2 regions of the Pseudarthrobacter sp. rb genome follow, and region 1 is predicted to be linked to the other one. Evidence: riboswitches for the same ligand, from Rfam matches in the RefSeq annotation. Region 1 holds a riboswitch; the other holds the start of a gene.
What was found. Region 1 has a riboswitch for glycine ahead of ACWRN3_RS22290 (methylenetetrahydrofolate reductase). Riboswitches for the same ligand answer to the same signal wherever they lie in the genome.

Region 1 (16,313 bases):
TCGTGGTGCTGAGCTCCGCGATGTCCTCCGCGAACTCCGGCATCTACTCGACGTCCCGCATGGTCTTCGGCCTTGCCCAGGAAGGCGACGCACCCGACGTCTTTGGCAAACTGTCCCGGCGGAAGGTGCCCCAGAACGCACTGTTCCTCTCCTGCGTGCTGCTGCTGTCCGGCGTCGTCCTCATGTATGCGGGCCAGGACGTGGGCAAGGCCTTCGACATGGTGACCACGGTCTCCGCCGTCTGCTTCGTCTTTGTCTGGTCCATCATCCTGGCCAGCTACATCGCCTTCCGCCGCCGCCGGCCGCACCTGCATGAAGCATCCAAGTTCAAGATGCCCGGCGGTGTTGCCATGGTCTGGGTGGTCTTCGCCTTCTTCGCCTTCGTGATCTGGACCCTCACCACCCAGCCGGACACCCTGGTTGCCCTGCTGGTCACTCCGGTGTGGTTCATCCTGCTGGGCACCGCATGGTTCGTCCTCCGCCGCCGGCCCGCACACCAGGCCCGTTTCGCCACGTTCCAGGCTGAACTGCAGGCAGACCAGGACTTCACCGACGCCGCATCCGGCAAGGCTGTCCGTACGGGTGCCGCCGCAGAAGCGGGGGAAGAGCGGGTCAAACGGTGATCGCCGCGGAGGCCCGCGCGTCTGAGCTGAGCGAATCCGAACCTGGGACTTCTGAAGCCGGCCAGCTGCAGGCTGTGGCAGCCCACGAAACGGGCCGGGAATTCGTGCTGACGTTCCATTGCCCGGATGCCCTTGGCATTGTCCAGGCTGTGGCGGCATACCTGCTGGAACAGGAATGCTACATCGTGGACATCAAGCAGTTCGGCGACACGGAAAGCGGCCGGTTCTTCATGCGAATCCACGTCACCTCGCGGGTTGAGCTGGACCTTGGCCGCCTCCGGGCCGGTTTCGGTCAGGTGGCCCAGGAGTGGCAGATGGACTGGCGCCTGGAACGCCACGGACGCAAGCAGCCCATCCTGGTGATGGTCTCAAAGTACGAGCACTGCCTCAACGACCTCCTGTTCCGCGCCCGGAGTGGTGAGTTGCCCGTGGAGATCGCCGCCGTGGTGTCCAACCACCCGGACCTGGAACCGCTTGCGGCGTGGCACGGCGTTCCGTTCCACCACATCCCTGTGACGCCGGAAACCAAGGCCGATGCCGAGGAGCGGCTGCTGGGCCTGGTGGACCACTACGCTGTGGAGTTGGTGGTGCTGGCCCGCTACATGCAGGTGCTCAGCGACGAGGCCACCACCCGCCTCAGTGGCAAGGCCATCAACATCCACCACTCGTTCCTGCCCAGCTTCAAGGGTGCCAAGCCCTACCACCAGGCCTACGAGCGGGGCGTCAAAACGGTGGGCGCCACAGCCCACTACGTCAACTCGGAGCTGGACGAGGGGCCCATCATCTCCCAGCAGGTCATCGAGGTGGACCACACGTACTCCGCCTCGGACCTGGTCACGGTTGGCCGCGACGCCGAATGCAAGGCGCTCACGAATGCCGTCCGCTGGCACGCTGAAGGACGGATAGTCCTCTCCGGCAACCGGACGGTCATCCTGCGCTAGTTGCCGGCCCATCCACGCGGCCGGCGCCCGCACTCCCTCCAGCCGGAGGGGCAGGTGCCGGCCGCCGTGGCACCACATCTGAATACAGCCTTTCGAGCTGTGGCGGGAGAGTTCTCCCGGCCATCACCGGGCAGGCGCCGTAGGAGCAAATCCTCCCCAGGAATCTCTCAGGCCCATGTACCGTCACGGCGAGGCGACTCTGGAAAGCAGTGCTGCTCCGGCAGTACTCACCGACGGTGCAAGCAGGCCCTGATGGGTTTGCGGAATCTCTCAGGTCCAATACAGAGCGGGGAGGGACCCGATGCATGCCGTGCCACCCGTGGCCGGCCAAACCTGGAGTTCCCTCATGACGATTCAATCCCTCATGGCAACAGCCGCAGCATCGATTCCCGCGGAAGGACAGGCCGTCAAGTCCGGTGCGGTCCTGCCTGTCCGGATGCAGGTCATTCCCTCGGAGGGTATTGCCGCCCGCATCCAGGCCGCCGTACCCGCGGGGACACAGCTGACGGTGACGTGCCTGCCCCGCCGGGGTGTGGGACCCACCATCCGGACGGCCATCGAGCTTGCCTACCTTGGCTTCGAGGTTGTCCCGCACCTGGCCGCACGAAGCATCGAAAGCCGTGAGCAACTGGCCGGCGTGCTCCGGAACTGCCACGACGCCGGCATCAGCGAAGTGTTCGCCATCGGCGGTGACGCGGGGGAGCCGGCCGGTCCCTATGACAGCAGCCTTCCATTGCTGGAGGATATCGCGGAGGTTTCCGGCGGACGGATCCGGGCCGGGGTGGCGGGCTACCCTGAGGGGCACCCGGACCACAGTGAACTGCACATGCTCGATGCCCTGCTGGAAAAGCAGCATCTGGCATCGTCAGTGGTGACGCAACTGTGCTTTTCGGCGCCCCGGATCCAGTGGTACGCCCAAACCCTGCGCCGGGAAGGGGTGCGCCTGCCTGTCTGGGCTGGGGTGCCCGGCGCTGTTCCGCGGGCCGAGTTGATTTCCCTTGCGACCAGGATCGGTGTGGGCCCATCCCTCAAACTGCTGAACCGCAGGGGCCCGCTTGGCCGCCGCCTGCTCCGGGGCGGCCACTACTCGCCCGAGTCCATCGTGGCGGAACTGCAGCGCGGCGGGGCAGTGGAAGGTATCCACCTTTACACGTTCAACAACCTGGCCGGTCCCGCCAGCTAGGAGGCCGGGGGCCGGGGTGGCATGTGACGCGGATCGGAAAGTTCAGCATGCTTAGTGTTTGTCCACATAGGATGGATAAGCACGGCAGCCTACCCGCTGCAGGTCGATTTGAATGAAGGTGACCATGGCCAGGCGCAGCAATCCCGCAGTACGAATCGCACAGGAAACCGCCCACAACGCAATGTTCGATGCCGACGGCAAACCCAAGCCCGGTGTCCACAACATGCTGCTGAAGGCAGTGCAGGTCCAGCGGCCCCTGGTGGTGGCCTACATCCGCCGGCTCCAGAAGAAGCATCCGCGGGCCACCGCCGCCCAGTTGGCCGCCATCGCAGAGCGTGACTACCTGCGCGCAGTGGCCGGTGGGGGCGCCCTGGTGGGAGCCACCGCCGTCGTCCCTGGTGTTGGAACCGTGGCGTCGCTGGGACTTTCCGCAGCCGCAACCGTCGGCTTCCTGGAGGCGACGGCCCTCTACGCGACCTCGCTGGCAGAGCTCCACGGCATCCGCCTCACCAATCCCGAGAAGGCCGGCACCATGGTCATGGCCATCATGCTTGGTGAGGAAGGCACCGCCCTGCTGGGAACGCTCAGCGGCCAGGCGGCCGGCGGCGCCAAGCCCGCCGACGTCTGGGGAAACATGCTGTCCAAGTCCTCGATGCCTGGATTCGGCAGCGTCCGGAGGAGTATCCAGCACGCCTTCCTGAAGAACCTGCTCAAACGGCAGGGCACTGCGCTGTTCGGCCGGGCCCTCCCCTTCGGCATAGGGGCAGTTGTGGGCGGAGCCGGTAACCTCGTGATGGGCCGTGCCGTGGCGCAGAACGCCAGGGAGGCGTTCGGACCCATGCCGGACACCATTCCCGGGGAGCTGACCGCCGCTGCCGGGCCGGACAACCTGACCCTGGAAGGCAACACACTTGGATCTCAACGCTGATGTAGGCCAATCATTCGGCTCCTGGACCGCGGGAGGCGATCCGGCGATGTTCCAGCTGGCCACCAGCGTCAACGTAGCGTGCGGCCTCCACGCAGGCGATCCCGTCACCATGCTGGACAGCTGCCGGGCGGCTTACGAACTTGACGTCACCGTGGGTGCGCACCTTGGCTACCGCGATATGGCCGGTTTTGGCCGGCGCTCGCTGGACATGAGCTTTGATGAGCTATTCGGCGACGTGCTGTACCAGCTGGGCGCGCTCGACGGCGTCGCACATGCCGTGGGTGCTTCGGTGGACTTCGTGAAGCCACACGGTGCGCTGTACGACACGCTGATCCATGATGCCGAGCAGGCCGCCGCCCTGGTTGCGGCCGTGAACGCCTACGATCCCGGACTTCCCATCCTGGGCTTCCCGGGCTCGGAGCTGCTGAAGCAGGCCAAGGAAGCCGGCCACCCCGTATTCAGCGAGGCCTTCGCCGACCGCGCCTACTACGCCGACGGCACCCTTGTGCCGCTTTCCAGGGAAGACGCCATGCTGCACGACGTCGACACTATCGTTGAGCGGGCCGTTCGCCTGGCCACGAAAGGCGAAGTGGTGGCCATCGACGGGTCCATCGTCACCGTACAGCCGGACTCCCTGCGACTTCAGGGCGGCAGCCCCGGCGCCGTGGAGACGGCGGCAAACATTCGGGCAGGTCTTGAAGCCGCAGGCGTGGAGCTGGAGGCCTTCGCATAGGACCCAGCCGTTTTGAAGCTGGATTGGCATACCCGTTGGCGTACCAACGGCGTGGCAGGCCGGCTTCACGGTGACAGGGCGTATGGCTCGGCGTGCAATTCGGCCCAGACTGGATCGTTGGCCGGCAGGTCGTTGAGGTCCACGTATCTGGCGTCGTCGGGTTCCCACTGCGGAAGGTCTTCGGGGTGCGGGTCGAGGCACTGGCATTCGCCGGCCACGTCCCATTGGAGTCGTGGTGGCCAGCTTCCTGGTGGCCAGTGGGTTGGTGCGGCATCCTGGTGTTCGGCGTTGTAGTGGCGTCCGGTGGGTGAGGTCCAGCCGGGCGCATTGTTTTCGGTTGCGGGGTGGGGTGTCCATTGGCTGTGGTGCTTGAGCCGGTGGTGTTTGGGGCACTGACATTTGAGCCCGCCCCTGCCCAATCCGCCAGGCCGTCAACGCCACCCGCGGCCAAAGGTGCCTTGACCCTAAAAAGCGCGTGCCGCCGTCGTACGCATTCCCGCTGCGCAGGTCCCTTCCCGCACCCCTAATACCTGTCGCGAAAAGGAATGTGCGCAGCGAAAAAATCCATCCGCCGCGAAAATACCGCCCCGAGCGCATTATCCAAAAATCAACTGCGCTACCGTAAAAATCGCCAGCCCGGCGAGGGACCCCACCACAGTTCCGTTGATGCGGATGAACTGCAGGTCCTTGCCTACCTGGAGCTCAATCTTCTGCGAGGTTTCCTCGGCATCCCAGCGCGCCACGGTGTCCGTGATGACTCCGGCGATGTCCGAACGGTAGGTCCGGACCAGATACCCCGCGGCGTCGCCGATCCAGGCGTTGACCTTGCCGGCCAGTTCCGGATCCTGCACCAGGCGCGAGCCAAAATCGCGCACCGCTGCCTTGAACTTGATGGTGAGCTCACTGTCCGGATCGTCCACGGCACCCAGCAGCGCGTTCTTGACCGTGCCCCAGGTCCGGGACGCGAGCTCGCGGACTTCGGGGTCACCCAGCACCTGAGCCTTGATATCCTCCGCACGGGCAATCATCGCCGGATCATGCTGCAGGTCCTGCGCAAGGTCGTTCAGGTACTTGTCGATTGACTGCCGCACCTGATGGCGGGGGTCGGCCTGGACCGCGCGCACGAACTTGAGGATTTCGAGGTAGACCTTGTCGCCCACCAGGCCGTCTACGAACTGCGGAACCCAGGTGGGGGAGCGGTCGGACACCAGGCGGGTCACGGTCTCGTGGTTGTCATCCACCCAGTCCGCGGCACGGTCCACCAACAGGTCCACCAGCGTGTGGTGGTGCCCGTCGTGGAAAACCCGCTCCGCCAGCCTGCCCACCGGAGGCCCCCACGGCGGAGCAAGCAGGTGCTTGCGAACCATGCCCTCGATCACGGCCTGGACGTCGTCGTCATTCAAAACCTTGAAAGCGCCGCGGATCACCGCAGCCCCTTCCCTGGCCACACGGTCGGCGCCACCGGGGGTTGCCAGCCATTCGCCGGCGCGGCGGGCGATATTGACGCTGGCCAGCTTGTCCTGGACCACCTGTTCGGAGAGGAAGTTGGTTTCGACGAACTCACCCAGGGAGGCGCCGATCTGATCCTTGCGGCGCGGAATGATGGCTGTGTGCGGAATCTTGATGCCCATGGGGTACTTGAACAGCGCCGTCACGGCGAACCAGTCGGCCAGCGCGCCCACCATGCCACCCTCGGCGGCCGCACGCACGTACTGCAGCCAGGGATAGTCCTTCTGCAGCGCGAACGCGAAGACAAAGACCACGGCCATGGCAATCAGCAGGCTAAGCGCCAGCAGCTTCATTTTCCGCAGCGCTGCCGCCTTTTCGGCGTCGCCGGCACCAAGCTGGCGGCTTACGACGGCGGCACCCACCTTGCTGCCCGGCGGCACCTCCCGCGCTGCCTCCGCGGGCGCTTCTTGCGTGGTTGGCCCAGTAGTTGCCTCAGAGTTCACCTGCATGTGCCAAGCCTAGCCCCGAAGGCGGGGGCCGGTCGGCTACCGTGTGTCCATGACAATTGACGAGTCAGTGCCGCAGCGGCCGCTGGTCTTTGCCCACCGCGGTTCCAGCGGCACGTATGCCGAACACACCCGCGCCGCTTACCTGCAGGCTCTGGCTGACGGGGCCGACGGGGTGGAGTGCGATGTCCACCTGACCCGGGACCAGCACGTGGTCCTGCTCCACGACGCCAACCTGGACCGCACGTCGGACGGAACGGGCCCGGTGGCTGAGCGGACGCTGGAGGAGTTGCGCCAGCTGGACTTCTCGTCCTGGAAAGGCGTCCGCATTCCCGAAACCTACGGGGCGCGCTCCGAGCAGCTCCTTACCCTTCCGGAATTGCTGGACGTCCTGCGCGGGGCGGGCCGTCCGGTGAAACTCGCCATCGAGCTCAAGCATCCCAGCCCCTACCAGCTGAAGCTGGAGGACCGGGTCCTGGAAGTACTCCGCAGCGAGGGCTGGGACCCGCAAAGCTCCACCGTGGACAATATCGCCGTGACGTTCATGAGTTTCAGTCCCGATTCCGTCCGGCACTTGCTCCTCTCCATCCCGCCGCAGTACATCTGCCAGCTCGTGGACGACCTCACCATCCACGAGATCCGTGGCGGGCTGGGGGTAGGGGCAATCACCGGCGGCGCCATTGCCAACCTGATGAAGGCCACCCAGCTGGAGGGCGAACGGATCCTGGATGACCGGGAGGTGGGGATGGCCGGGCCGGGCATCGATTACGTCCGTGAGCGCCCCGGCACCGTCCGGCGCTGGCTGGACTCCGGCCGCCGCTTCAGGGTGTGGACCGTGGACTCGCCGGAGGACGTGGCCCTCTGCCAGGAGCTGGGCATCCAGGAGATCACCACCAACGTGCCGGCCCGCGTCCTTGAACAGCTGCACGTGGCCGCGCCGCAGGGCAAGTAGAGCTGGTATGGACGCCGTCGGCAGGTATTCAGTGCCCCGGTGGTGGGCCGGGCCCCTCGACGTCGAAGGCCTGGCGCTGCAGTCCGTGGAAGCAGCCGCGGAAGCCCTGAACCTGTACACGCGGACGCCTGGCCGGTACAGCACAACTCCTGTGCTCACGGCAGCTGCCTTCGATTCCTTCGGGCACCTGCGGATTGCGGGGCGCAAGCCGCAGGGTTTCGCGCCCCTGTCCGGATTCCGGAAGACTGCCGACGGCTGGATCCGGTTGCACGCAAACTACCCGCACCACGAGCAGCGGCTCCTGCAGGCGCTGGGTGCCACCTCCACGGAAGGCGTGGAAAGGGAGCTGCAGTCGATGGCCGCGCTCGAGGCTGAGGCTGCCATCCAGCGGCACGGCGGAATTGCCGCGGCTGTCCGGACACGCGGTGAATGGCTTTCGACGGCCATGGGCCATGCGGCCGGTTCAGGGCCTTGGGTCGCTGTGGAGCATGCCGACGGCACAACCATTGGCTTCGGACTGCAGGATGTCGGGGCGACCACAGACGCCGGCACCAGCCCTGGCACCGTGTCCGGCACCGGCGTCGGAGACGGTGCCGACGGCCTGCCCCTGGCCGGGGTGCGGGTCCTGGACCTGACGCGGGTCATCGCAGGGCCGGTCGCCACCCGGCTGCTGGCCGCGCTCGGAGCAGACGTCCTGCGGATCGACCCGCCCGCCTTTCCCGAGATCGAAGACCAGTTCGTGGACACGGCCTTTGGCAAGCGCAGCGCAGTACTCGACCTGGGGCACGCGGCAAACCGGCATAACTTCCAGCAGCTCCTGGCCGGCGCAGATGCCGTGGTGACCGGCTACCGGCACGGCGCCCTGGACCGCTTCGGGCTCAACCCGCGGGAACTGCTGGCAGCACACCCGGGACTGGTGGTGGTCACGTTGGACAGCTGGGGCGGCAGTGGGCCGTGGAACGGGCTGCGCGGCTTCGACAGCATTGTCCAGGCCGCCAGTGGAATTGCGCACCTCTACGGCCAAGAGGACGACGACGACGGGTGGCGCCCGGGTGCCCTTCCGGTGCAGGCGCTGGACCATGCCACCGGCTACGGGGTGGCTGCGGCTGCAGTCCGTCTTCTGGCCGCGCGCCGCCGGACAGGTTCGGGCGGTGCGGCCCACCTGTCGCTGGCCCGCACCGCGGAGGAACTGTTTTCCCTGACCGGTACGGAAGGCAAAGCTGGCATCGAAAACCAGGCCGGCATCGAAATTCAGACCACCACAGCAAGCCCTGCGGAACTTCCACCGCCCGAATACCGGTCTGTGGACAGCAGTTTCGGGGAGTTGCGCTACGTTGGGCCGCCGCTGCTCGACGCAGGGCGGCCGCTGGATTATCAGTCCCCGCCACCAGCGTATGGAAGCTCGCCGCCCGCCTGGCCGTGACGCTTGCAGCACCGGGCTGTGAAGCTACGCAGCCCCGCCGTCCTGCCGGCTGCCGGGTTTCTGGGCGATGCTTAGGCTGTGATTGAGTGGTTCCATGTCTTCTCCCAGGTCCGGCCCCGCTGCTAAGGGCCTGTCCGCTCTGTCCCCATCCATTCCCCGTGCGGCCCTGCAGCACCTGTCCGCGGCTGCCATGGGGGCGCTTCTGCTGGCCAGCGCCGGCAAGCATTTCCGGGATCCCGGCTTCTACCGTGACGTCGTTCCGGGATACCTCTGCCGGCAGGATCCGGCGCCTGACCCGAACGCAGGCGAGACCAGCCAAGGCAGCCCAACCCCTGGCATGCCAACCGAGGGCAGTCCAATCCAAAGCAGCCCGCCCCCAAGCAGCACGGGTGCAGCCGCCGCAGCCCAGCATCCGTGGGCCCTCCTGTCCCGGGAAGAGTGGATCGCCGTGAGTGGCCTGCTGGAGCTCGCAGCCGCCGTCGGAATTCTCCTGCCACCCACCCGGAAGCTGACAGCCACCGCCATCACGGCGATGTTCACAGCCTTCCTGGCCGGGCACGTCGATGCCCTCGTGAGGGCGTACGGACCACAGGGCACACCCCGCCGCCGGAAGATCCACGCCGTGCGGCTTCCGCTCCAGGCGCCCCTGATCCTGTGGGCCTGGAGCCTGCGGACACGTGCACTGCCTGGCCGTAAGCCCGGAGGCCAGGGGTGAAGCTGCTGGCATCGCCTGCAGTCAGGGTGGGTATCTCCATCAGTATTGCCACCGGGCTGTACGGCGTGTCCTTCGGGGCGCTCGCGGTGACGTCCGGGCTCAACTTCTGGCAGACCATGGTGTTGAGCCTGCTCCTCTTCAGCGGCGGTTCACAGTTCGCGTTCATCGGGGTGGTGGCAGGCGGCGGCTCCGGCCTCGCGGCCATGAGCGCAGCCACCCTCCTGGGCATGCGCAATGGCATCTATGGCATGCAGCTTAACGCGCTGCTCCGCCCTACGGGCTGGCGCAAGTACGTCGGGGCGCAGCTCACCATCGACGAATCCACTGCCACCAGCACGGGCCAGACAGACCCGGCCGAACAGCAGCGCGGGTTCTGGACTGCCGGAATTGGCGTCTACGTGCTCTGGAACCTCTTCACCGCTGTGGGTGCTCTGGCCGGAAGCGGGCTGGGCGATCCCAAGCAATGGGGGCTGGACGGGGCTGCCGTCGCCGCTTTCCTGGCGCTGCTCTGGCCCCGGCTCAAGGGCCGGGAGCCAATCGCCATCGCGGTGGTGTGTGCGGTGGCGACCGTAGTTGCTGTTCCCTTCGTGCCTCCCGGCGTTCCCATCCTGGTAGCCGCGGTAGTGGCCGCGCTGGTGGGCTGGTTCAGCCATGGCCGCCGCGACGAAGGCCTCGAACCCGACGTCGAGCCCTACGGCACGCACCGCCACGGCGAGCACCAGGACCGGCACGGCGAGCACCAGGACCGCAGAAGCGGCACGGACCCGGAGGCACGCGCATGACTCTGTGGATCTGGCTGCTTATTGCCTGCCTCCTTGCCTACGCATGGAAGCTGGTGGGCTACTTTGTTCCCGCCAAATTCCTTGAGGACCCCCGCACCTCACGCGTCGCAGGAACCATGACTATCGGCCTGCTGGCCTCGCTGACAGTGGTGAACGCGGTGGTGTCGGGCCAGGCGCTCGCCGCAGACGCCCGGCTGGGAGCGCTGGCCGCCGCCGCGATCGCCCTGGTACTCCGGGCACCGTTCCTTGTGGTGGTGATCGCCGGAGCCGGCACGGCGGCACTGTTGAGGATCCTGGGCTGGAACTGATCCCCTAATTGATGGTCAAAGTGGTGATCCAGGTCACTTTATTGGGCGTGTGCCGGTTGTACTATGGGATCGGCTTATGCAGTTGGCCATGGAATTTCCTATTGAACGGCAACCATGGAAAATCAGCTGCACCCTGCGGGCGGCTTAGCGGGCAGGCTTCGCCATAAAAACGCCCGACGGCGGGCGGGCCTTCCTGCCAAACGCTTCTTCAAGCGCTTTTCCGGACTTTCGGACGTCCCGGAAGAGGACCTGGAACTTCTCTCCCAAAGACTTCGGGAGGCACTCGACCTGGATCCGTCGTCGTCCGTGCCTGCCCTTCAAGCCTTGGTGCGCCGGGAGATCTGCAAGCGGGCGGACACAGGCAGCTCGTAGCGGCTCCCCATTCCGGGTGCCATCTGTGATGGACTGGAAGAGAGGCAGCCCACACCCAGGCGGCCACCAAAGGAGGAATCGAGATGGACGACGAGTCACGGCCTGTTGAGCCGCAGGACGGCCACGGCACCGATGAGACCGGCAAGGACGCCAGGGGAGAACACGGCACCGGGGTGCCGGCCGGGGAACAGTCCGCAAAGTCGCGGGCAGCCTATCTTGACCCGCGCGGTTCGGAATCAACCCGCGAGCTGCGCGATACCGCCAGGAGGCGCCGGGACGCGGAAGAAAAACTCCAACAACACCTGATGGAAGCGAAGGACCACGTTCCCAACGAGTTCCATGAACATCCCGGACACGGCTACGTGGGACACGGACACGAAGGACATGAGCACCCGGCCCATGAGCCGTCCGGTCATGAGACGCCAGACCAGGAACAGCCCGGCCAGGAGCAGGACAGCCGCACCGGCGAAAAGGGCGCGGACAAGCCCTGATCAGCAGTGGAGTCCCTGGCCGGCTGGCCCCCTGCCTGCGGCGGCCGCCACAGACTTTCGGCCGCCGGACCCCTGGCTGCCGGTCGGCGTTGACCGGCAGCCAGGAGCTGGAACAAGCGGTGGTTCAAGCTACGCCGTGGGCAGCGCCGTCAGGTGACACGGACCTGCGGCACGTTTCCTCCACGCCCATCTCGTACCAGACCTGCGCGCCAAACTCGGGTTCAGGGGTATCCAGGTTCTGGTACAGGGCATCAAGCAGTTCGACCAGCTCGCCGGCCGTCAGTGCAGGCAGGACTTCCTCCGGCCCGCGGGGATCGGTCAGGTAGTGGAGAAGCTTTGAGTGGTTCATTGCAGTGCGGCCGTTGCGTGGGGGACAGGCGCGAAGTGCATGGGGTAGCTCCAACGTGGAAGTGCCGAGGCTGACTGCCTAACCCCAATTCAGAGTGTATTGCACGTACTTACTGGTAACAATGGAGTTGGCCCACAACGCATCTGCCATCAGGAAATTGCCGTCATCGAACAGCCGTCAACGAATTACGGCAGCCGGCGGCGGCACGGCTTACTCCGGCAGCGGTCCGGCCTGGCCGGGCACTGTGGTGATGCCCGGGGCCGGCGGCACGGGCACGAACACGGGGAGCGGGCGCGACGGCCGGACCGTGCGGATGGCGTCCTCCACCAGCGCCAGCGGGCGCCGCCATGCATCAGAACCGGGTTCCATGGTGTCCACCACGCCGATCAGCATGGCCAGCAGCCGGAACATGTCCGTCATGGAAATGTCAGTGCGCAGGCTTCCCTGGCCTTGGCCGCGCGCCAGCAGGATGCTCATGGATTCCATCAGGGAACCGGTGATTCCGGTGAGGAGTTCCCGCCGGCCGGCCACCGCACACAGCAGGTTGGCGTCGTCGCTCGCGGCCCCCATCAGGGCTTCAAGGACGCGCAACAGGCCTGCGGCGGCGTCAATATCGGCAAGGGCGCCGTCCATGACGGGGTCAACCGTGAGCCGGAGCTGCCGGTTGAGCGCGGCAAGCACCAGTTCTTCCTTGTCCGCGAAGTTGCGGAAGAGGGTTGCCGGGCCCACACCGGCGGTGGTTGCGATGGTCTGGAGCGGTACTTCCGGGCCGAACTCCCGGAAGCATTGGCGTGCAGCCGTGATGATCTTGTCCACGTTCCGCGCTGCGTCGGCACGGAGGGGCTTTCGGGCGACTGCGAGGCTCATGCCCAAAAGGGTAGCAACGGAGCCTCCGGCCAACACGGTTACTGCGGGGTAGGCGCTTATGTGACGGCGGGCCGCAGCCGTCACCGCCGCGCGTGTCCGGAGACGCATGGGAGACTGGGGAGCATGTTGCTTGCATTTTCTGTTGCTCCGTCAGGCGTTCCCAGCGAAGGTTCCAGGCCCAACGATGCGTCGGTGCACGACGCCGTTGCAGCCGCAGTGAAGATCGTCCGGGAGTCCGGGCTGCCCAACCAGACGGATTCCATGTTCACCACCATTGAAGGTGAGTGGGACGAAGTGTTCGACGTCGTAAAACGCGCCACCGAGGCCGTGGGGCGCTACGGCAGCCGTGTTTCGCTGGTGATCAAAGCAGACATCAGGCCCGGCTACAGCGGCGAGCTGACGGCGAAGGTTGACCGCCTGGAGAATGCCCTGGTGCAGGAGCCCTAAGCGTCTTACAAGGGGGCCGCATTGTCTGGACCCCCGGCACGCCGCGTGCCAAACTGTGGCAATGTTCGAGCACAAACCCCGGCCGGAATGGATTGCCACCGAGGAGTTCCTGTCGGAAACCGTGGTGCATCCGGACAGTGCCGTCCAACAGGCCATCCACGCCGCGGCGGAGGCCGGGATGCCCGCCATCGAGGTGGCGCCGAACGCCGGGAAGCTCCTGAAGCTCCTGGTCCAGCTGTCCGGTGCCCGGCGCATCCTGGAAATAGGGACGCTCGCTGGCTACAGCACCATCTGGATGGGCCGCGGCCTGCCCCCTAACGGCACCCTGGTCACCTGCGAGTACCTGCCCCAGCATGCGGAAGTGGCGTGGGCCAATATTGATGCGGCCGGCCTGGGGGAACGGGTGGAGATCCGGCTGGGCCCTGCGCTGGAGACCTTGGCGGCCCTCGAGGAAGAGGAACGGGAGCCGTTCGACTTCATCTTCATCGACGCCGACAAGCAGAACAACAGCCGCTACCTGGACTGGGCCGTCAGGCTTGGCAGGCCCGGTGCCGCGGTGGTCCTGGACAACACCATCTGGGAAGGCGCGGTGCTGGACCCGGACATGGACCCCGTCAACGCGCCGGGGATCATCGATGCACTCAAGCTGCTGGGCGACCACCCCCGGCTGGACGCCACCGTGATCCAGACCGTCGGCTCCAAAGGCTGGGACGGGTTCGCCCTGGCGCGCATCCTCCCGCAAAACAGTAAGTAAGCTGTGGAGATGCGTCCGGTGCCCGCCGGACATCTCTCCTGGAGGACGTATTTGCAAGCGCCACTTACTCCTGTGCTCCTCAGTTCCGCCCCCGCTGAGCTCTCTCCGTGGGGTTCCCTTCTTGAGTCGTTCGCTGGTGCTGCGGGCAATGTGCCGGCCCTGCTGGCCTTCGCGGTCGAGGCCGGACGGACGTGGCCGCGGCCTGGTGAAGGACGCACCGCCGTGTTGTGGGAGCTCCTGGCCTCCGTGGCTGCCACCGACGTTGCCGCCGCCCGGGTGCTTGAGCCCCACCTCGACGCCGTCGCTATCCTTGCCCAGGCCGGCCAGGCGTTTCCGGCCTTTCATCCTGCGCCGGATGGTGCCGCGGAAGCTGCGTGGGGCGTGTTCGCCGCAGAGGCACCCAACGCCAGGCTTGAGGCGCGCTCCGGAAGTACCGGCATTGTGCTCACCGGAACCAAGCCTTGGTGTTCACTTGCCGGCCGGCTGGACTGCGCCGTCATCACCGCGCATACGGACGACGGCGGCAGGGCGGCTTTTGCCGTCAGCCTTCGCCACCCGGGCGTGGCATGTGAGGAACCGGAGTGGATTGCGCGCGGGCTCCGGGAGATCCCCAGCGGAAGCGTGCGCTTCGACCACGTGCCGGCGACGCCGGTTGGCGATACCGGCTGGTACCACAGCCGGCCCGGCTTTGCATGGGGCGGGATGGGCGTCGCCGCCTGCTGGCTGGGTGGAGCAGTGGGGGTGGCACGGGATTTCCGTGCCGGCCTGCTGGCGGGTGCGGATAACGGGCGGGAGCCGGACCAGCTGGCGCTAGCGGCATTGGGCGAGGTGGACCGGACCATCGCCGCCGTCCTGCAGTACCTTGCCCGGACGGCAGCCCGCATCGACGACGGCACCCTCGGTGCCGACGGGAACCAAAGCACCTGGAGCGAGGCCCAGCGCGTGCGCGGAACCGTTGCGGCCGCCGTCGAACGTGTCCTTCACCTGGTGGGCTCCCACCGGGGGCCCGGGCCACTCGCCTTCGATGAACCGTATGCCAAAAGGATGGCGGACCTGGCGCTGTATGTCCGGCAGCATCATGGGGCACGTGATGATGCCCAACTGGGCCGGCTGGCGCTCAAGGGGGACTGCCCGTGGTGACCTTTTCGCATACTGACCAGGGGACCGCCGAGGAAGCCTGGGCCCGGAGCGGACTGGCTGCTGTGCCGGAGCTGCCGCTCGACGCGGCCGAACTGGCGGCCATGCGCTTCGTGGTCCTGGCGGCCCATCCTGACGATGAAACACTTGGCGCCGGGGGGCTCATGGCTTCGCTGGCGGCGCTGGGAGCCGAGGTCGAAGTCCTGCTGTGCACCGCGGGGGAGGGGTCGCACCCAAATTCGCCCACCACTACTGCCGGGCAGCTGGCCGCCGTCCGGCTGGCCGAGTTTTCCGCGGCCCTGGCCGCCCTGGGCCTGGCGGACCGGTGGACGTTCCTCGGATTGCCGGACCGTGGACTGGGCGGCCATGCGGAAGCGATCGCCACTGCTGTCCGGGACGCTGCACAGCGGCTGGCCGGCCCCCCGGACCGGCTGGTCCTGGTGGCGCCGTACCGGGCCGACGGTCACGGTGACCATGATGCCCTTGGTGCGGCAGCGGCAGAAGTGGCCCGGCGCGACGGCCACGCCCTCCTGGAGTACCCCATCTGGTTCTGGCACTGGGCCACCCCCCAGGACCAGGACTGGCAGCAATGGGTCCGCTTCCATCTGGACGACGCCGCGCGCAAGGCCAAGAAGCACGCCATGGAGGAGCACGCAACCCAGGTGCAGCCGCTGTCGCCTCTTCACGGTGATGAAACGTTGCTCAGCGGGGCATTCCTGGAGCACTTCTCGCGTGGCTACGAGGTTTTCGCCTGGACGCCCGCCCCCACTTCGTCCGGACGGCCGCATTCCAGCAGTGACGCCGAACTGGTCTTCGACGGCGTCCATGGCGGTTCGGAGGATCCCTGGAACTACGGCACAAGCTGGTACGAGCGGCGCAAACGCGCGCTCACCCTTGCAGCCCTGCCGGCTGAATCGTATGAGCGCGGCCTGGAAGTGGGCTGTTCCATCGGGACGCTGACGGCGGAACTGGCAACGCGTTGCCGCACCCTGCTGGCGGTGGACGCCAGCGGGACCGCAGTGCGCAGGGCCGGCCAACGGCTGGAAGGCATACCCGGGGTGGAGGTGGAGCAGCGGGTCCTGCCCGGATCCTGGCCCGGAGGAACATTCGACCTGGTAGTGGTTTCCGAAGTGGGTTACTACCTTGCCCCTGAAGAGCTGGCCCAGCTGTGGGACCGCGTGGAGGCCACCCTGGAACCGGGCGGAACCCTTCTCCTGTGCCACTGGCGGCATCCCATCACCGGCTGGGAGCTCGACGGGGACACCGTCCACACGCTGGCCCGGCAAAGACTGGGATGGCGGACGGCCGGGCTTTACCAGGAACGCGACTTCCTGCTGGAAGTCCTGGTCGCTC
Region 2 (7,069 bases), on a different contig from region 1:
TCCCCTCCAGGAGTTGGAGGTGCTGGGCAAGGAAAAGGATGAACCCGTTGAAGGAAAACAGGGCCAGGATGTTGGCGCTGATGGCCATGCTGAACACCCTGTTCCGGAACAGCGACATGTCCAGCAGTGGATGCTGCAGGCGGTGCTGGCGGCGCACGAACACGATCCCCATGGCCACGCCAAAGGCGATGCTGCCCAGCCCTGCCATGCCCGGGCCTTCGGTGGCTACTGACTTGATGCCGTAGACCACGGGCACCATGACCAGCATGGAGAGCAGGACGCTTGGGATATCCACCCTGCCCGGCGCGGGATCCCTGGATTCCGGGATGAGGACAGGCCCCAGCGCCAGCAGGGGCAGCATGAGTGGCACGGCCACCAGGAAGACGGCGCCCCACCAGAAGTGCTCCACCAGCCATCCACCGAGAATTGGGCCCAGGGCGGCGCCGCCGGAGAATCCGGCCGCCCAGATGGCCACCGCAAGCCGCCGGCGGTTGGGCTCCGGGAATATGTTGCGGATCAGCGACAGGGTGGACGGCATCAGCATGGCGCCGAAGAACCCGAGCGCCGCACGGCCGGCGATCAGCCACTCCGGGGTGGGGGCGAAGGCCGTGGCGGCGGACAGCGCGGCGAAGCCCAGGCTGCCGATGACCAGCAGCCGCCGCCGCCCAATGCGGTCGCCGAGGCTTCCCATTGATACCAGCAGCCCGGCCAGGACCAGGGGGTAGGCGTCCACGATCCACAGCAGCTGCAGGCCGGTTGGTTCCAGGGCGCGTGCGATGGCGGGCAGGGCAAAGGTCAGGGCGGTGTTGTCCACTGCCACCAGCAGCACGGGAAACATCAGCAGCCCCAGCGCAAGCCAATCCCGCCACGGGGGCCGCGCGGCGGTGCTGTCCCTTTGGGTGGGAGCCGGACTGAGGGAAGTCGTCATGCAATAACTGTACCGTCTGGACGGTATAGTTTCGAAGCGGGTGCATTCCTTCTTCCCTGCCGGTGGAGGGCATGATGGAAGGCATGCCCCGAAAGCCTGTAGCCCGTGATGCGGTCCTTGACGCCTTCGAGTCCCTGCTGATCGAAGTGGGGGAGCGTGCTGCAACCCTCGACGCCGTAGCCCGGAAGGCCGGGGTGTCCAAAGGTGGCCTCCTCTACCACTTTCCCAACAAGGAAGCGCTCATCGCCGTGCTGCTTGACCGCCTGGAGGGGCTGGCCAAGGCGGACGCCGACGCGATGGCTTCGGCCGGCGAAGGTGCCGCCGCGTATTTCATCCGCTCCTCCGTCTGGGCGGATACTCCGCTGGACCGGGTCATCGTGGCTGCCACGCGGCTTGCGGAGGTGGCGCATGAAGAGACGCGCCGCCGGTTCGCTGCCATCCAGCAGCGGTGGCTGGACGAGATCGCAGCAGATGTGGGGCCCGGCCTGGCCAAGGCTGTCCTGTATATGGGTGACGGTTTGTACTTCAATGCCATGCTTTCCGTGGGCCCTGCGCCGGAAGGCGGAGCGGCCGCTGATGTGGAGGAACTCCTGGCCGCCTTGGAACGGCTCCGCAGGTAGTTTTCCATTTGCCGGGAGGGCTCGTGGCGTAGGACAATGGAGAGTTGTGAGGGCTGTCACCGGCCGTCATGATCCAACAAATGAATAGCCTTTGATCTGCGGCGGGAGAGTTCTGCCGGAAGTACAGGCAGGCGCCGTAGGAGCAAATCCTCCCCAGGAATCTCGCAGGCCCCTGTACCGCCGCGGCGAGGCACCTCTGGAAAGCAGCAGGCAGTTGTCCGGCCTCCCTTGGGGGAAGCGAAACGGCTGTTGTGCTCACCGACGGTGCAAGCGGGTCCTGCCCAGGCAGGGAACGCGGAAACTCTCAGGTCCAATACAGAGCGGGGAGGGACCCGAATAGCTGTGGCGTACCCTGCGCCGCCTGAATAAATGGAGTTCCTTCGTGTCGGTTACCCCAGCCTCCACCACCTTCGTCGACCGCCACATTGGCGCACGCCGCCAGGACGACGTCGACACCATGCTCAAAGCCGTGGGTTACGGCACGGTCGATTCACTGGTGGACACCGCCGTACCCAAGGTCATCCGCCAGGAAACCGCCCTCCGCCTGCAGGATGCCCTCAGTGAAGTTGAGGTGCTCGCGGAACTACGCAGGCTCGCCGCCAAGAACAAGACGGCCGTGCAACTGATTGGCCAGGGCTACTACGACACCATCACCCCTGCCGTGATCCGCCGGAACATCCTCGAGGCCCCGGCCTGGTACACCGCCTACACCCCGTACCAGCCTGAGATCTCCCAGGGCCGGCTCGAAGCACTCCTGAACTTCCAGACCATGGTCCAGGACCTGGTGGGCCTGCCCATCGCCAACGCCTCCCTCCTCGATGAAGCCACCGCCGTGGCCGAGGCCGTGCTGCTCATGCGCCGCTCCAACAAGACCAAGCCTGCAGCGGACGGCAAGACTGTCCTGGACATCGACGTGCTGCCGCAGACCATCGCCATCGTCAAGGGCCGCGCCGAGGCGCTCGGGTTCGAAGTTGAGGTCGCCGACCTGTCCAAGGGGCTGCCCGACGGCGACATCAACGGCATCGTGCTCCAGCAGCCCGGCGCCTCCGGCCGGGTCTGGGACCAGTCCGCCTCTATTGCGGCGGCGAAGGACCGCGGCGCACTGGTCACCGTGGCCGCTGACCTGCTGGCACTGACTCTGATCACCCCTCCGGGCGAGCAGGGCGCCGACATCGCCGTCGGCTCCACCCAGCGTTTCGGTGTCCCGCTGTTCTTCGGCGGCCCGCACGCTGCGTACATGGCTGTCCGCAAGGGCCTGGAGCGTTCACTGCCCGGCCGCCTGGTGGGCGTGTCCAAGGATGACGCAGGGGTGCCCGCGTACCGCCTGGCGCTGCAGACCCGCGAGCAGCACATCCGCCGCGAGAAGGCCACGTCCAACATCTGCACCGCGCAGGCCCTTCTGGCCATCGTCTCCTCCATGTACGCCGTCTACCACGGCCCCGACGGACTGAAGGCGATTGCGGAAACGACTCACGGCCACGCCCGGGTGCTGGCGGCCTCGCTGGCAGCTGCCGGTGTGGAGGTGCTCCACACGAGCTTCTTCGACACCCTTACCGTCCGCGTCCCCGGACGCGCTGCCGCGCTTGTCGCCGATGCCGAAGCGCGCGGAATCAACCTGCGTCCCGTCGACGCCGATACCGTGGGCATCTCGCTCGATGAAACCACGACGGCGGCCATCGTCGCCGACGTCGCGGACGTCTTTGGCGCCTCCGTTGCCGCGGCTGAAGGCTTCGGACTGGAGGCCGCCGTCGGACGTTCCTCCGACTACCTGCAGCACCCGGTGTTCAACACGCACCGGTCCGAAACCCAGCTCCTGCGCTACATCCGGAAGCTGTCGGACCGGGACCTTGCGCTGGACCGCACCATGATCCCGCTGGGCTCGTGCACCATGAAGCTGAATGCCACCGCCGAGATGGAAGCCATCTCCTGGCCGGAATTCGCCTCCATCCACCCCTTCGCCCCGGACTCCCAGACCGAAGGCTGGCGTGAACTCATCGCCGACCTCGAAGCCGACCTGACCGCCATCACCGGCTACGACCAGGTGTCCATCCAGCCCAACGCCGGCTCCCAGGGCGAACTGGCCGGGCTGTTGGCGATCCGCGGCTACCACCGCGCCAACGGCGATACCCAGCGCAACGTCTGCCTCATCCCCGCTTCCGCCCACGGCACCAATGCCGCTTCCGCCGTCCTGGCCGGCATGAAGGTCGTCGTCGTGGCCACGGCCGCTGACGGCACGATTGACCACGACGACCTGACGGCCAAGATCGAGGCCAACAAGGACGTCCTGTCCTGCATCATGATCACCTACCCCTCCACCCATGGGGTCTATGACGGGGACGTCCGCGACGTCTGCGACGCGGTCCACGCGGCCGGCGGCCAGGTGTACATCGACGGCGCCAACCTGAACGCCCTGGTGGGCCTGGCCCAGCCCGGCAAGTTCGGCGGCGACGTCTCCCACCTGAACCTGCACAAGACCTTCTGCATCCCCCACGGCGGCGGCGGACCCGGCGTCGGACCCGTGGCAGCCAAGGCACACCTGGCACCGTTCATGCCCGGCGACGCCAACAAGGCAACGCATGAGGAAGGCCACGGGGTGGCGATCTCAGCTTCCCGCTTCGGTTCGGCCGGTGTCCTGCCGATCTCCTGGGCGTACGTGAAGCTGATGGGCGGGGAAGGGCTCACCGAGGCCACCAAGTCCGCGCTGCTCGCTGCCAATTACATCGCTGCCCGGCTGAACGAGTACTTCCCGGTGCTCTACACCGGCGAAGGCGGCCTCGTGGCGCACGAATGCATCCTGGACCTGCGCGACCTGACCGCCAAGACAGGCGTCACGGCCGAGGACGTGGCCAAGCGCCTCATCGACTTCGGCTTCCACGCCCCCACCCTGGCGTTCCCGGTGGCAGGCACCCTGATGGTGGAGCCCACCGAGTCCGAGGACCTGGCCGAAATAGACCGCTTCATCGAGGCCATGATCACCATCCGCAAGGAAATCGACCAGGTGGCCAACGGCGACTTTGCCGTGGCGGACTCACCCCTGCGCCGCGCACCCCACACGGCAGCCGCCGTCGTCAGCTCCGACTGGGACCGTGCCTACCCGCGCGAGCAGGCCGCGTTCCCTGCCCACCACAAGCAGGACAAGTACTTCCCGCCGGTGGGCCGGATCGACGGCGCCGCCGGAGACCGGAACCTCATCTGCTCCTGCCCGCCGCTCGAAGAGTTCGAAAACTAAAGGACCGGCACCGTGACCGAGAAATACACCGCCCTTTACGACGAACACAAAAAGCTTGGCGCCTCCTTCACCGACTTCGGCGGGTGGCAGATGCCATTGAAGTACACCTCCGAACTGGCTGAACACCACGCCGTGCGCAAAGCCGCCGGTCTGTTCGACCTCTCCCACATGGGCGAAGTCTGGGTCACCGGACCCCAGGCTGCCGCTTTCCTGGACTACGCCCTGGTGGGCAAGTTGTCCGCCATGGCCGTGGGCAAGGCCAAGTACTCGCTGATCTGCAGTGAGGACGGCGGCATCATCGACGACCTCATCACCTACCGCCGTCCCGCTGCTGAAGACGGCACGGACGTCTTCCTGGTGGTGCCCAATGCGGGCAACGCCGCGGTGGTGGCGGCAGCCCTGCAGGAACGGGCCGCTGGGTTTGATGTGCTGGTGGAGGACGCCTCGGCCCGCACATCGCTGATCGCAGTGCAGGGCCCCAAGGCCCAGGAACTCCTGTTGCGCCTGGTCCCGGCCGCACAGCACTCCCTGGTGACGGAGCTGAAGTACTACGCCGCCGTGGAGGTTCCGTTCCTGGTGGGCGGCGCCGGCAAGGAACTCCTGCTCGCACGCACCGGGTATACCGGTGAGGACGGGTTCGAGATCTTCGTGGACAACGCGGACGCCCCGGCACTGTGGCAGGCACTGGTCGCCATCGCCGGCGACGGGGAACTGACCCCCGCGGGGCTCGCCTCCCGCGACTCCCTCCGCCTGGAAGCGGGAATGCCACTGTACGGCAACGAACTGTCGCTTCAGGGTGACCCGTTCGCTGCAGGCCTGGGCCCCGTCGTCGCGCTCTCCAAGGACGGCGACTTCGTTGGCAAGGCTGCGCTGGCAGCAAAGAAGGAAGCCGGCGCCGGCAGCACCTCCGGCCGCCGCCTCGTGGGGCTCAAAGGCCAGGGCCGACGCGCCGGACGGGCACACTACCCCGTGCTCAAGGACGGCGCCACGGTCGGTGAGGTCACCTCCGGCCAGCCATCGCCCACCCTCGGCTACCCGATCGCCATGGCCTACGTCGACGTCGAGTACTCGGCACCCGGCACAGCCCTGGACATCGATCTCCGCGGCAAGGCAGAACCCTTCGAAGTCGTCGACCTCCCGTTCTACCGCCGGGCGAAATAACCCTTCGGTGCCTCGCCGTGGTCACATTCGCCCGTCGGGTCCTTGGTCACCCGCGGGACCGGCAGACCGGACATTTTCACGCGTGCTGCTCCTTCGTCGCTTTGACGCACGCTTTCGAAAAGTCCGGCTCCGCCGGCCCCTTGTGGGCTTGTCGCCGTGGGTGCAGGGGGCAGGGGCATACAGGAAGTGGGGGGATGCGGACTACGTGCGTGTTTCCTGGTCCCGTCCTGACGCCTCCGTGTGCGTTGCATGCTTGCCCTGTCGCCTTGGTGACGGTTGCTCGCGACTGGGCGGATTCCGGAGACGTGCGTCTAAGGGAGCGTCACGTCCGCTTAGCGGGCGTCTTCGCGACCGAGCACGCGGAGGAATTCGGTCAGGCGCGCACCCAACCCGGCCACTGCGTCACGTCCGCTTAGCGGGCGTCTTCGCGACCGATCACGCAGAGGATGTCCTGCCCACTCCACCCCAGCCACTTAGAGTGACTCGAATCAGATTTTTAGTTAGGAATTGTCATGGCAGTCGGCGTATTCGACCTTTTTTCTATCGGTATTGGCCCTTCGTCTTCTCATACTGTGGGGCCGATGCGGGCTGCTGCTGTGTTTGCTGAGGAGTTGAAGGCCTCGGGGAAGCTCGCGGACGTGGCGTCGTTGCGGGTGGATTTGTATGGGTCGTTGGCGGCGACGGGGCATGGTCACGGGACGATGACCGCAATCCTGTTGGGGTTGGAGGGGTTCCATCCGGAGTTGATCCTGCCCGAGCAGGTGGAGGAGCGGCTGGCCTCGATCGCGGAGACCGGGATCCTGAACTTGGCCGGTTCGGTGGCGTTGCCGTACGGGGTGGGCGACATGGTGTTGCGGCCGTTGACGGTGTTGCCGCGGCACACGAACGGGATGACGTTCACGGTCGCGGACGCTGCCGGGGATGTGGTGCATGCGGCGACGTTCTTCTCGGTCGGTGGCGGGTTCATTGTCCGGGAGGGCGAGGAGGACGCGGCGCAGCAGGAGCTGGACGCGTCCAAGGAAGAGTTGCCGCTGCCGTTCCGGACCGCGGCGGAACTGCTGGAGCACTGCGCGGTGACCGGGCTGGGCATCGCGGATGTGATGTTCGTGAACGAGAAGGCCTCCCGGTCCG

Region 2: another riboswitch for glycine. It lies ahead of gcvP (aminomethyl-transferring glycine dehydrogenase); the one in region 1 lies ahead of ACWRN3_RS22290 (methylenetetrahydrofolate reductase).

The regions. Positions count from the first base shown of each region.
Region 1 is NZ_JBWJAR010000032.1:3,245-19,557, reverse strand. It holds gene cycA (D-serine/D-alanine/glycine transporter) at 1-623, shown strand, start outside; gene purU (formyltetrahydrofolate deformylase) at 698-1,564, shown strand; glycine riboswitch at 1,658-1,757, shown strand; gene ACWRN3_RS22290 (methylenetetrahydrofolate reductase) at 1,911-2,747, shown strand; gene ACWRN3_RS22285 (hypothetical protein) at 2,872-3,675, shown strand; gene ACWRN3_RS22280 (LamB/YcsF family protein) at 3,659-4,408, shown strand; gene ACWRN3_RS22275 (hypothetical protein) at 4,474-4,626, opposite strand; gene ACWRN3_RS22270 (DUF445 domain-containing protein) at 5,005-6,366, opposite strand; gene ACWRN3_RS22265 (glycerophosphodiester phosphodiesterase) at 6,416-7,315, shown strand; gene ACWRN3_RS22260 (CoA transferase) at 7,323-8,738, shown strand; gene ACWRN3_RS22255 (DoxX family protein) at 8,929-9,453, shown strand; gene ACWRN3_RS22250 (AzlC family ABC transporter permease) at 9,450-10,235, shown strand; gene ACWRN3_RS22245 (AzlD domain-containing protein) at 10,232-10,543, shown strand; gene ACWRN3_RS22240 (hypothetical protein) at 10,999-11,406, shown strand; gene ACWRN3_RS22235 (hypothetical protein) at 11,531-11,755, opposite strand; gene ACWRN3_RS22230 (TetR/AcrR family transcriptional regulator) at 11,966-12,622, opposite strand; gene ACWRN3_RS22225 (thiamine-binding protein) at 12,746-13,069, shown strand; gene ACWRN3_RS22220 (O-methyltransferase) at 13,131-13,823, shown strand; gene ACWRN3_RS22215 (hypothetical protein) at 13,833-14,963, shown strand; gene ACWRN3_RS22210 (PIG-L family deacetylase) at 14,957-16,313, shown strand, end outside.
Region 2 is NZ_JBWJAR010000027.1:94-7,162, reverse strand. It holds gene ACWRN3_RS21445 (MFS transporter) at 1-928, opposite strand, end outside; gene ACWRN3_RS21440 (TetR/AcrR family transcriptional regulator) at 1,012-1,548, shown strand; glycine riboswitch at 1,641-1,738, shown strand; gene gcvP (aminomethyl-transferring glycine dehydrogenase) at 1,931-4,777, shown strand; gene gcvT (glycine cleavage system aminomethyltransferase GcvT) at 4,790-5,938, shown strand; partial or broken gene ACWRN3_RS21425 (serine dehydratase beta chain) at 6,451-7,069, shown strand, end outside.